DNA from 3 places in the Zhenhengia sp. genome. Region 1 is predicted to be linked to each of the others. Evidence: riboswitches for the same ligand, from Rfam matches in the RefSeq annotation. Region 1 holds a riboswitch; each other region holds the start of a gene.
The links. A riboswitch is a leader RNA that binds a small molecule or an ion and turns the genes downstream of it on or off. The one in region 1 is predicted to bind cobalamin.
Positions count from the first base shown of each region.

Region 2: another riboswitch for cobalamin. It lies ahead of ACLTBU_RS09655 (ABC transporter substrate-binding protein); the one in region 1 lies ahead of ACLTBU_RS15520 (cobyric acid synthase).
Region 3: another riboswitch for cobalamin. It lies ahead of ACLTBU_RS12475 (sirohydrochlorin cobaltochelatase); the one in region 1 lies ahead of ACLTBU_RS15520 (cobyric acid synthase).

Region 1 covers NZ_JBKVCH010000018.1:25,296-29,509, forward strand. Annotated here, with positions in the region: gene ACLTBU_RS15500 (single-stranded DNA-binding protein) at 111-461, shown strand; gene ACLTBU_RS15505 (NADH peroxidase) at 539-1,081, shown strand; gene ACLTBU_RS15510 (DUF1540 domain-containing protein) at 1,093-1,413, shown strand; gene ACLTBU_RS15515 (CDP-alcohol phosphatidyltransferase family protein) at 1,543-2,103, shown strand; cobalamin riboswitch at 2,156-2,332, shown strand; gene ACLTBU_RS15520 (cobyric acid synthase) at 2,450-3,997, shown strand; gene ACLTBU_RS15525 (ABC transporter substrate-binding protein) at 4,014-4,214, shown strand, end outside.
Region 2 covers NZ_JBKVCH010000007.1:131,370-135,583, forward strand. Annotated here, with positions in the region: gene ACLTBU_RS09650 (S-layer homology domain-containing protein) at 1-1,387, shown strand, start outside; cobalamin riboswitch at 1,517-1,696, shown strand; gene ACLTBU_RS09655 (ABC transporter substrate-binding protein) at 1,825-2,898, shown strand; gene ACLTBU_RS09660 (FecCD family ABC transporter permease) at 2,882-3,892, shown strand; gene ACLTBU_RS09665 (ABC transporter ATP-binding protein) at 3,879-4,214, shown strand, end outside.
Region 3 covers NZ_JBKVCH010000011.1:82,795-87,008, reverse strand. Annotated here, with positions in the region: gene ACLTBU_RS12490 (hypothetical protein) at 1-1,021, opposite strand, end outside; gene ACLTBU_RS12485 (GNAT family N-acetyltransferase) at 1,047-1,535, opposite strand; gene ACLTBU_RS12480 (hypothetical protein) at 1,664-2,017, shown strand; cobalamin riboswitch at 2,084-2,273, shown strand; gene ACLTBU_RS12475 (sirohydrochlorin cobaltochelatase) at 2,410-3,192, shown strand; gene ACLTBU_RS12470 (energy-coupling factor ABC transporter permease) at 3,220-3,960, shown strand; gene ACLTBU_RS12465 (energy-coupling factor ABC transporter substrate-binding protein) at 3,963-4,214, shown strand, end outside.

The DNA.
Region 1 (4,214 bases):
TTGAAAAAGAACACAGCTGCTTATTTTTTAGAAAATATAAAAAAATAGCAGGTAGCTGTATAAAATCAAGGGGTTAGGCCATACTTTAGAAAAAATATAAGGAGGTTAGTATGAATCAAGTTACTTTATTAGGCAATTTAACAAAGGATCCTGAACTAAAAAAATCTAAGGATACAGATGTTTCTTACACACAGTTTACTCTAGCAGTACATGAACGTACGAGTAGAAAAGAGAAGAAAACGTATTTTATCGAGGTTGTAGCTTTTCATAAGCAGGCTGTTTTAATTACTCGTAGTGTTACAAAAGGTCAACAGATCTTAGTGCAAGGCAAAATCGTAACAGATTCCTATATAAATAAAGAAGGTGAAAAGGTTTATACAACAAAAGTAGTACTAGAAGATTTTTCTCTTACAGGACGTAAGCCAGTACAGAAAGAAGCAAGTGAAGAAGCTGTTTCATAACTTTTTTAGAAGAGTATAAAGTAGAAGTTGCAGGAAATACTAACGGTAGTAAGCATTATTAAAAAGGAGATGAACAAATGAAAAAGTACGTATGTGTCATTTGTGGTTATATTCATGAAGGTGACATGCCACCGGATGAATGTCCAATTTGTAAAGCACCTGCTAGTAAATTTAACCTAATGGATGATCAGCTCACATGGGCAGATGAACATCGTATTGGCGTAGCAGATGGTGTAGATCCAGAAATTATTGAAGCCTTAAGAGCTAATTTCTTAGGTGAATGTAGTGAAGTAGGAATGTACTTAGCTATGAGTCGTCAAGCAGATAGAGAAGGCTACCCAGAGGTGGCAGAAGCTTATAAGCGTATTGCTTATGAGGAAGCAGACCATGCAGCTAAATTTGCAGAACTTTTAGGTGAAGTTGTTAAAGCAGATACCAAAGCAAACTTGCAAGTACGTGTAGATGCAGAGTTTGGTGCATGTGAGGGTAAGAAGAAACTTGCTACACTTGCTAAACAGCAAAACTTAGATGCTATTCATGATACCGTGCATGAAATGGCTAAAGATGAAGCAAGACATGGTTGTGCCTTTAAAGGCTTACTAGATAGGTATTTTAGCTAGGAGGACATAAGATGACAAAAGTACATTGTAGTGTAACAAATTGTTCTTATAATAATGATCGCGTATGCTATGCTCAGCGTGTGGCTATTGGTGGGCAAGGAGCAGTAGAAGATGAAGCAACTTGCTGCGGCACTTTTTTAAACCAAGATGTGTATAGTAACTTAGCAGAGCACACAGAATATAAATCCCCTTGTTTAAGTGTAACCTGCAGTGTTGCAACTTGCACCTATCATGCAGACCATCAATGTACACTTAATAGTATTGATGTAGATGGTTCAGGTCATGCTGCTATTTATATAGAAACATGCTGTTCAAGCTTTAAACCTCAATAAGTAATCCCCGAAAAGTTATTAAGATAATGGTAAACTTTTCGGGGATTTTTATATTTTATTCATAGATTGCGCGTAAGCTAGCATTAAAGCGCGGACTATTGAATATATATGAAGGGAAGTTATGTACAAATGAAAGATAAAATAACTTTGAAAGAAGCTTGTAGTATTCCTAATCTTTTATGCTATGTAAGAATATTACTTATCCCACTTTTTATATGGTGTTATATGACAGCAGTAAGACCCGAAGATTATTATAGAGCAGCAGGTATTATTATTGCATCTGGATTGACAGATTTTCTAGATGGCTTTATTGCAAGGAAATTTAATCAAGTTACAGAACTTGGCAAGGTTATTGATCCTATCGCAGATAAATTGACCCAAGCAGCTATTGCATTTGTGCTAGTGTTTCGATTTGAGTGGATGTGGATGTTACTTATAGTATTTGTTATTAAAGAAATTACAATGGCTATTAGCTGTCTGGTGCTTTTAAGAGAAGGTAAAAAGCTAGATGGTGCTCTGTGGTATGGTAAAGTGTGTACAGCAGTATTTTATTTTACCATGATTATTCTTATTGCCATTCCATCTCTAAACCTTACCAGTGTAAATATTTTTATAGCAGTGGCCACAATCATGCTTCTATTTGCCTTTTTAATGTATATGCTTATCTTTATTCATATGAAGAAACAGTAGTACATACTTGACAATTCATACAACTTATGTCATGATAAGGCACGACAATCGAAAACAGACAAGAATATAAGGTGCTTTTAAAAAGCTTAATAGGGAAAGTTAAAAGCTGCAGCCCCCGCTACTGTTGATAGGGACAAAGGTGAAAGATGCCACTGTAACAAAGTTATGGTAAGGCTCACCGGAGGATGAACTATTAGCCAGGAGACCTGCCTTATAGGATAAACGTATTCTTTCGGTGGGAAAGACGTATGGGTAAAATGAGGCACAAATCTGTACGTATATTTTCAGTTAGCAAGGAGGATACTTGCTAACTTTTTTTATTGTAGCCATTTATAAGGAGGTTTTTATGAGAAAGCCTAATTTAATGTTTCAAGGAACAGCATCTTCAGTAGGTAAGAGTGTACTTGTTGCAGGATTATGCCGTATTTTATACGAAGAAGGGCATAAGGTAGCACCTTTTAAATCTCAGAATATGAGTTTAAACTCTTTTATTACAGAAGATGGGAAGGAAATGGGAAGAGCTCAAGTTATGCAGGCAGAAGCTGCAGGTGTTAAGCCTTCTGTTTTGATGAATCCGGTACTTATTAAGCCCACAGGTGAAATGAAAGCACAATATATTATTGAGGGCGAAGTGTACAAGGATATGACAGCCATGGATTATCATCAGTTTAAACCTAAGCTCAAACATAAAGTCAAAGAAGTCTATGAAAAGCTTGAAGCTTCCTTTGATACGATTATTTTAGAAGGAGCAGGTAGTCCGGCAGAAATCAATTTAAGAGAAGGCGATATTGTTAATATGGGAATGGCAGAGCTAGTAGATGCACCAGTTATTCTTATTGGCGATATTGATCGAGGTGGAGTATTCGCATCATTAGCAGGAACCCTGTTACTTCTTTCAGAGGAAGAACGGGCGCGCGTTAAAGGTGTGGTTATCAATAAGTTCCGCGGAGATGTAGAGATTTTAAAACCAGGACTTAAAATGCTAGAGGATATTATTAAAATACCCGTATTAGGGGTGGTGCCATATTTTAAGCTAGCACTTGATGATGAAGATAGTGTAAGTGATATTTTTTATGCACAAAAAGCAAAAAATGAAAATGATTTAGTTATTAAAATCATTCGCCTGCCGTATATGTCTAACTTTACAGATTTTAATATTCTGTATTCATTAGATGGTGTCCATGTAAGTTATGCACATGCTAAAGAAGAATTAAAAGAAGCTGATCTTGTTATTATACCAGGTTCTAAAAATACCATTAAGGATCTTAATTATTTGAAACAGAATGGCTATGACGAATGCTTGCAGGAACTTAAAGAAGCAGGAGTGGCTATCTTTGGTATATGTGGAGGCTATCAGATGCTAGGACGTATGCTCTATAATCCGTATTATATTGAAAATAATATTGAGCATATGGAAGGACTTAATCTATTAGAAATCGATACACAGTTTGAATGTGAAAAGACAACAACACAAGTAAGTGGATGTATTGTAAATAAAACAGGTTTACTTAAAAACTGTAAAGATACTTATATAGAAGGCTATGAAATCCATATGGGACAGACTATTTGGCAAGGTGAAGGCGTGGTGCCTTTTGTAGAAATTCAGACTTGTTTAGGTGAGAAAGCTTCTAGAATAGAAGGTTATAAAGCAAGAGAGGCAGATGTTTATGGGACTTATATACATGGTATCTTTGATCAAGTGCATTTTACACTAGCTTTTCTTAAGGAATTGGCTCAAAAAAGAGGAAAAATGGAAGGGCCTATTAAAATTAGGAATGGTTACGAAGAGGATTATGCACGTTTTAAAGATCATGAGTACACCAAGCTTGCTAATATTTTAAGAGACCATCTTGACTTAGAAGCTATTAAACATATTTTATATGAAAATGAGTAGATAATGGAGGAAAAACATGAAGAAATTTTTAAAACAACTTACATTACTTGGCCTAGCAGGCGCTATGCTATTTGGGACAGTAGGATGTAGCCAACAACCAAAAGAAGTAACAGGAGAAGAAAGTGCGCAGGGACAAACTGAGCAGGTGGAAAAGGCTTTCCCCGTTACGATTACAGATTCTACAGGTACAGAAATTACTATGACACAAGCACCTGAA
Region 2 (4,214 bases), on a different contig from region 1:
AGAATTTAGTAATGGTATTCATTCAGGATGGATGTATACAGTTAATGGAGCCCATCCACTTTATGGTTTAAGGCAGTATCCAGTTTATGAGGGAGATCATATTGTGTGGCATTATACAGATGATTATATGAAGGAAGAAGACTCAGAACATTGGGGAAGTAATACAGATGGCGGAAATGTAGTAGGGCAATCTGCAACAGTTACGCTAAGACCTGTAAAAGTCCAAGGAGGTACAGCTTACTTTACCTTTGAATTTAATCAGAAAACACAGTTTATCAATCAACTTCAAAGTAACGATAAAGAAGATAGCCTAGCACAAATTAAAGTGGAGTTACCAGATGAAGCAGTAGGTATAAGTCTAAAATTACCAAGTGAAGTTGTAGAAGCTTTAGGTCAAACACAGCATACTACGTTGCAGATTGTAACAGAGTGGGCAACCTTTACATTAGATGAAAAGGCACTTAAGCAAATGGTTAAAGAGGCAGATGAAAAGGCAATTGATTTTACGCTTAAACAATTGCATCAAAAGGATCTAAGCCAAGAAATTAAAGAACAAATAGGTGAGGGTACTATCTTGGTCTTTAACTTACAAACAGCTCAAAAAGATAGTTTAAGTTTAGGAGAAGAGAAGATAGAAGTTGCTGTGCCTTATAAGCTTAAGGATACGCAAGAACCTGAGTACTTGAAAGTATACTGGGTTACAGAAGATGAGCAGTTACAGCTTATAGAAGGTAGCCTTTATGATGAAGATACCAAGACAGTTCTATTTAGGACCAGTAAATGTGGCGAATTTATAGTCCTTTATAAAGAACCTAAGGAAGAAGGAGCACCAGTTTATCTCTTTACAGATATTGAGACAAGTTGGGCCAAAGAGTATATCGAATATCTTATGGCAAAAGGTCTGATTAAAGGAAAGACAGAAACGACTTTTGCACCAAATGATTGGATAACACGCGCTGAGTTTGTACAGATTTTAGCTCATATGAGTCAAGTTGATTTAAGCTTATATACAGAAAGCACTTTTCAAGATGTTCAAGATATAGATTGGTTTATGCCTGCTGTAGCATGGGCGAAGGTAATGGGGATTGTACAAGGAAGCGGTACTTGCTTCAACCCACAAGAGACCATTACACGTCAGGATATGGCAGTGATGCTCTATCGCTATATGAGCCAGGTACAACATTATACTTGGGACAACGCTACAAAGAGAGAGCTTTTTGCAGATGATAAGGTCATTAAAGCTTATGCAAGAGAAGCTGTTTATGCTATGAAAGCAGCTAATATTATAGATGGTAGAGAGCATGGCAACTTCGCGCCATTAGCTCAGGCAACACGTGCGGAGGTAGCAAAAATGATAGCACTTTTATTACAGAGTTTAGAAGAATAACAGCATTAAAAAAATTAAGGCTTATAAAACTTTAGAGAAAAAACTTAAAACGAGTAGCCTTGGTAAAAAGGCTACTCGTTTTAAGCATAAGAAAAGTATAAATATTGACATTAAATTAAAATAATTGTAATATGGAGAAATGTTATAGGTGCTATTTTACATAGCTTAATAGGGAAACAGTTGAGAGTACTGTACGGTCCCGCCGCTGTAAGGGGGAGAGCTTATCAGAAAGGCCACTTTTGAAAGAAGGGAAGGCGATAAGTTTGATGAACCTAAGTCAGAAGACCTGCCTATAATGAAACACCATTAACTCTACGATGGATGGAGGGTGTAATGAAAGCGCATTAAGTCTAAAAAGATTTAATGGGCTTGATTTGCACGCGTCTCCTAGAAATAGGAGATTTTTTTATGACTAAAAAACTATAGGAGTGAAGAAAATGAAGAAGTTAAGCTTAGTTTTAGCAGGGATTTTAATGTGTGCAAGTCTAGTAGGGTGTAGTCAGCCCAAAGGAAGTGTCGATGTAGAAACTCAAATTGAACAAGTACAAGAGCATGAGAACATTCAAGAGAGCAAATCTGTACAAGAAGAGCATGAAAAGGGTTATGAAAAACTTATTTTAGCTGAAACAGATACAACCGTAACTTTTGTAGATGGAGAAGGTAATGAGAAAACCCTTACTAAAAAACCAGAAAGAACGGTTGTGCTGTTAAATTCCATATTAGATTTATGGTATTTAGTAGGTGGTGAATCTGTTGCACGTGTAAGTGGTGAGTCTAATGTACCACCAGAAGCTATGAATATTACAGACTTAGGGTCTTTTAATAAAGTAAGTATTGAAGCCTTACTTGCATTAGAGCCAGATTTAGTCTTAATGCATACAACGAATAGTCAAACACAATTTGCAGATATACTTGATCAAAATGGTATTGAATGGGTAGTGATTGATGCCTCAACAAAAGCCTATAGTGCTTTCCAAAATAATGCTTATATTTTCAGTAAGATACTAGGAACAGAAGATTTATTTGAAGAGAAAGTCATGCCTGTAGTAGAAAAATGTGAAGGGATTATAGAAAGAGCCAAGGAAAATAAAGAGCATCCTTCAGTAGCAGTACTTTATTCGACAAGCAAAGAAATTAAAGTAGATACAGATGATTCCTCTATAGGTGAAATGACAAGCTTATTAGGTGTAGAGAATATTGTAAAACCTGAAGATATAGTAGTTGAAGGTGAAACAAGAGTAGCTTTTAGCTTTGAGAAATTGATTGAAGCGGACCCGGATTATATTCTTATTAGTACGATGGGAGATGTAGAAGGGGTGAAAGCAAAAATCGCAAAAGATTTAGAGAGCAATCCAGCTTGGAATGCTTTAACAGCCGTACAAAATGATGAAGTACATTACTTACCAAAAGATTTATTTGTATACAAACCAAATGCGCGCTATGATGAAGCTTTTGCTTATTTGGAAGAGATTTTTTTGAGAAAGAAGCCAAATAATGAAAACGGATTTTAGAGATACACCTAGATACAAGGGAATGGTCCTAATAGGACTTATACTATTTGTCATTGTAAGTTTATTTATAAGTATTGGATTGGGTGCTTATAAAGTAGGGCCTATGGATATTATAAAGGCTATTTTTGTAGAGAAAAGTGGTATGAACCATAATATTATTTATAACATACGCTTACCAAGAACTTTTGTAGCTGGGTTAGTAGGGGTATGCCTAGCATTAGCAGGCGCTATTTTGCAAGGGATCATGAGAAATTCACTGGCTTCTCCAAGTACTATTGGGATTACATCAGGAGCAGGACTTATGTCTGTTATTTGCTTAGTTTTATTCCCACAATATGAGTATTTAGTGACGCCAGCAGCCTTTGTTGGAGCGGTACTCACAACGGTACTTATCTTTATACTCTCTTGGAAGGATGGGATTAATCCGCTTCGTATGGTGCTGGCAGGGCTAGCCGTTTCTTCTTTATTAAATGCTTTAGTAGATCTTATTTTGATTTTTTTTCCTGATAGGGTGCACAACACCTTAGGTTTTTCTATCGGGAGCTTATCGGTTAAGGCTTGGAATGACTTTAATAGGATTTGGCCCTATGCCTTAATTGGTTTTATAGTGGCTATGATACTCTCTAAAAAGCTTAATATCTTACTATTAGGTGATGAGATAGCAGGAAGTTTAGGTGTAAATGTGGAGAGGCTACGCGTTATTCTTATTTTATTAACTTCTCTTTTGGCTGCCAGTGCAGTAAGTGTAGTGGGGCTCATTAGTTTTGTGGGCTTAATTGTACCACATATTTCTAGAATTTTGATTGGGTCTGATTATAAATATTTATTACCAGCAAGTGCCTTAACAGGAGCGGGGGTACTTATGCTTTGTGACACTATAGGAAGAGTAGTTGCTGAGCCTATGGAAATTCCAGTTGGAATTATTATGGCAATAGTTGGTGTACCATTTTTCTTATACTTATTAAGAGGAGGGATTAAGAGTGCTAGAAAGTAGAAAGCTTACTTTAGGTTATGAACAGCATATGGTAATCAAAGATCTCTCTTTTTGTATTAAGCCACACACCATTACTACTATTATTGGGCCTAATGGATGTGGTAAATCCACTTTGCTTAAGGCTTTGAGCAAGAATAAGAAAATTGCTTCAGGGGATATTTTTATAGATAACCAATCTATTCATAGCTACTCCCATAAGACACTTGCAAAAAAGTTAGCGATTCTGCCTCAGTCACCTCTTGTGCCAGATGATTTTCTCGTACGAGACCTTGTAAGTTATGGAAGAAATCCTTACCTGGATTGGATGGGGAGATTAAAGGAA
Region 3 (4,214 bases), on a different contig from region 1:
ATACAAGCATAAAGCCACCTTCATTGTCATGGCTATAATTGTACTGATAAGTGGTTCCCCATGAGAAGTCACAGTCATAAGCCTGTCCATCTCCATTAAGATAGGTTCCAAAAGCTTCATTATACTGGAATAAAGCTCTATAGCACTGCCATGGCCATATAGCTGCATTATACATAAGATTAGGATCTGACTGTGTTCCAATACTTGCTTCTTGAGATACATTGTGCTCAATAAGTGGTTCATAACAATATTGAGGAACAATAGCATCCCCACCTGAACGCTCTACATAGTTATTTCTAATGAGTACTTCTTCATGCATATATTGCTTCAATTCTTCTGGTGTGTGATGACTTAAATTACTACTTAGTCCTAGGCACCTTGTAGAGCCTACAGATATTCCTGTTCTGGCTACATCTTTAACATAGCAATTTTGAACGCGTACGTCTTTAAACTTAATAGGCCTATCCTGATCTGTAGCAAAAATATTATAGTAGATACCTCCGTTATGTCCATCTTTAGTCGTTGCATCACCATTTACATCATGTACATAGAGATGATTAAGATAAAGGTGCTCCAAAGCATTTCCGTCTGCTTGATCAAAATCATCATCTCCGCTTACCATAACGCCAGTTCGCCCCGCTAAAGGCTCTTCTCCCTTGTTAGTGATTTCTAAATGATTCACTTCCCAAAAGCTTACATTATGAAGCCATAGAGTATAAAGGACCTTACCCGCTCCTTTTATCAGTGGTCTTACCTGCGGCACACCTACCTGTAATTTACCCCCTTCATAAGTATAGTTATCTATTACAATAGGTGCCCCTACTTGTCCACTACCTCGCACCTTCAGTCCACCGCACCATGTGCCATGTGCTTCAAATAAAATTTTATCTCCCGGCTTAAAGGATTGTGCATTGATAGGTTCTAATGTCTGCCACGGCCTATCTACACTTGTACCCTGATTGTTGTCACTTCCCTTGTGACTATCTACATAGTAAATTGTACCCTGTACCTTCTTCTCCATTTTTCCCTCTCCCTAAATCTATTCTTTAATTTGCAATTCTTCTTTCCATAATCACTACATCATGCCATTTGCCGTTATCCATCTGTCCGAATCTTTCTCTGTAACCTACTTCTCTAAAGCCGCATTTCTTATGTAAGGCTATACTTGCTTCATTTTCTCTAATAATCAGAGATTCAAGTGTCCAAAATCCTTCTTTCTCGGATTCCATAATAAGTTTTTCAAGTAAAGCAGAAGCTATGCCCTTACCTTTGTAGTCCTTATGAATATAAATACTAAGTTCTACTACTCCTCTATAGACATAGCGCTCAAAGGATTGGCTTATAGCTACAAATCCCACTACTTTATCTTCTTCCTTGGCTACAAATCTGCAGCTTTGAATATGTCCTTCATCCCACACTTTATAAGTAGGGACTTCTGTTTGGAAAGTAGAGATTTTTGTATCAATACCTTGCTTATAAATATCTGCTACACCTAACCAATCTGTCTCTTTCATTTCTGTTATATGATACGTCACGAACATGTACTCCTTTTATTTGTATGCTAAAATATTTTTAATATTTGATTCATTATAGAGTTTTATAGTCACCTAGTCAATATGCTATAATAGGATTATCTAAACTAATTAAGATAGGAGCTACTCATATGAAAAAAGCTTTTCTTATTGCCTCTATCAGCCTCTTTTCTCTCTTTACTTTAGTTGGCTGTGGCAAATCCCTTTCTGACCGTGAAATCTCTAGACTTTATAATACTGACAATGGTCCTCGCTACGTTGTTGTTATTGAAGTAAAACAGTCTCACTTAAGCCTTGATATTAATGACCATATTAAAGATTCTATGAATAAAGTGGAGATTGCTATCCCTGTTGATAAACAATTCTACGATGATGTAGAAAAAGGGGATAAATTAAATGATGATTTTAGACTTGGTTCTCTTATGACTTCTGGAAGCGTTGGAACTTGGGACATTAAAATTAAGGATAAAATGATTCTCGAATAATTAGGACTAGTTTTTCAACATTTTTTTCGCTATACTGGACATATTCAATCGAATAACATCATATATTTAAGCAAAGACATTTTAGGCGCTACTTTAGCTTAATAGGGAAACGTGTGATACACTGCAGCCCCCGCTACTGTAGACGAGGACTTCTTATTCGTAAGGCTTACCTTAACCACTGTACTTTTTGTATGGGAAGGTGAATAAGAGGGATGATACGTCAGCCAGGAGACCTACCTAAAATGAGAATTACCCTTTCGGTGGGAAAGGAGGTAATATGTATTTTGTGCTTTTTTTGTTATGCACAAATATACATAAGCTCTCCTTCGGGGGAGCTTTTTTTATTGCCTTCCTTCTTGCGATTTAAAACTCAACAAAGAAGGAGACTGATTATGTCAAAAAAAGCTTTACTTGTTGTGAGCTTCGGCACGAGCTATGAAGACACACGAAAAAAAACAATCGAACCTTGCGAAAATCTACTCCATAAAACCTTTAAAGATTATGATTTCTTTAGGGCCTACACCTCACAAATGATTATTCGCAAGCTTGCTTCTAGGGACGGTTTATATATTGATAATGCTTCCCAGGCCCTACAGAAAATCTATGAAGCTGGTTATGATGAGGTGCTGATTCAATCTCTACATATTATTTGTGGAGAAGAGTATGACAAACTTAAAAGGCAGATTGAACCTTTTAAGGCGAAGTTTAAAAAACTCCATTTTGGTAGACCTCTTTTAACGACTATTGATGATTACAAAGCCGCTGTTTCTGCTACTTTAAACAGCTTGCCTAAACTTAAAGAACATGAAGGTGTAGTCTTTATGGGGCATGGTACTTACCATGAGTCCTTTTCCGCCTACTGCGCTCTGGAATATATGTTCCATCATTTAGGCGCGCCTATTTATGTAGGCACTGTGGAAGGCTATCCTACACTTGATGAAGTACTTTATAAACTTCAAAAAGACAGTATAACTCAGGTTTACCTCGCACCTTTTATGCTTGTGGCAGGTGACCATGCCATCAACGATATGGCTGGAGACGAAGAAGATTCTTGGAAGATTATCCTATCACAACATGGAATTCAGTCTAAAATCTTGTTACAAGGCCTTGGTGAAGATAAAGAAATTCAAAAACTCTTTGTAAATCATGCCTTAGACTGCGTCAATTCATTTTAAAATTTATCATAAAAGGGAGATGTAATCATGAAAAGAAAGTTACCAATTTTTGGAGTATTTTGCTTTGTAGCAGGATTAGTCACTATGAATACACAGGCTATGCATATTATGGAAGGTTTCCTTCCTGTAGGCTGGAGTATTGGCTGGGGAATTTTATGCCTACCATTTTTCATAGCAGGTATTATTTCTATGAAAAAAACACTTCAAGAAGACTCTAAAACTAAACTCGTGCTTGCTATGGCTGGTGCCTTTGCCTTTGTACTGTCAGCACTAAAAGTTCCTTCTGTAACAGGAAGCTGTTCCCACGCTACAGGTGTAGGCCTCGGTGCTATTCTGTTTGGACCTACTGTAATGGTAGTTATTGGTGGTATTGTCTTATTGTTTCAAGCGCTACTTTTGGCCCATGGTGGTATTACTACATTAGGCGCTAATGTATTTTCTATGGCAATCGTAGGCCCTTTTGCAGCTTATTTTATCTATAAATTACTTCGTAAAACTAAAATGCCTGAGTGGTTTGCTATCTTTTTAGCTGCTATGTTAGGAGATCTTCTTACATATGTTATGACATCTATTCAGCTCGCCCTCGCCTTTCCAGCCCAAACTGGCGGCTTTATGGAATCACTTCTTAAGTTCCTCGGAATTTTTGCTATGACTCAAATACCACTAGCTATCAGCGAAGGCCTTTTAACTGTTGTTGTAATTAATGCTCTAAAAAAATATAGCCAAGAAGGTCTTATCAGTTTAGGCAGACTTTCAAAGGAGGATTAATGATGTCTGAGAAAAAAATGAATATCTTACTTATTGTACTTGTTGTAATTATTAGCTTTTCTCCTTTATTTCTTGTAAAAAACGCGGAGTTTGGCGGAGCCGATGGTGAGGCTGAAACAGCTATCACGCAAATCGCTACAGACTATGAACCTTGGTTCGAACCACTTATCGAACCTGCTAGCGGTGAAATTGAAAGCTTACTCTTTGCCCTTCAGGCAGCCTTTGGTGCAAGTATCCTAGCTTACGGATTTGGT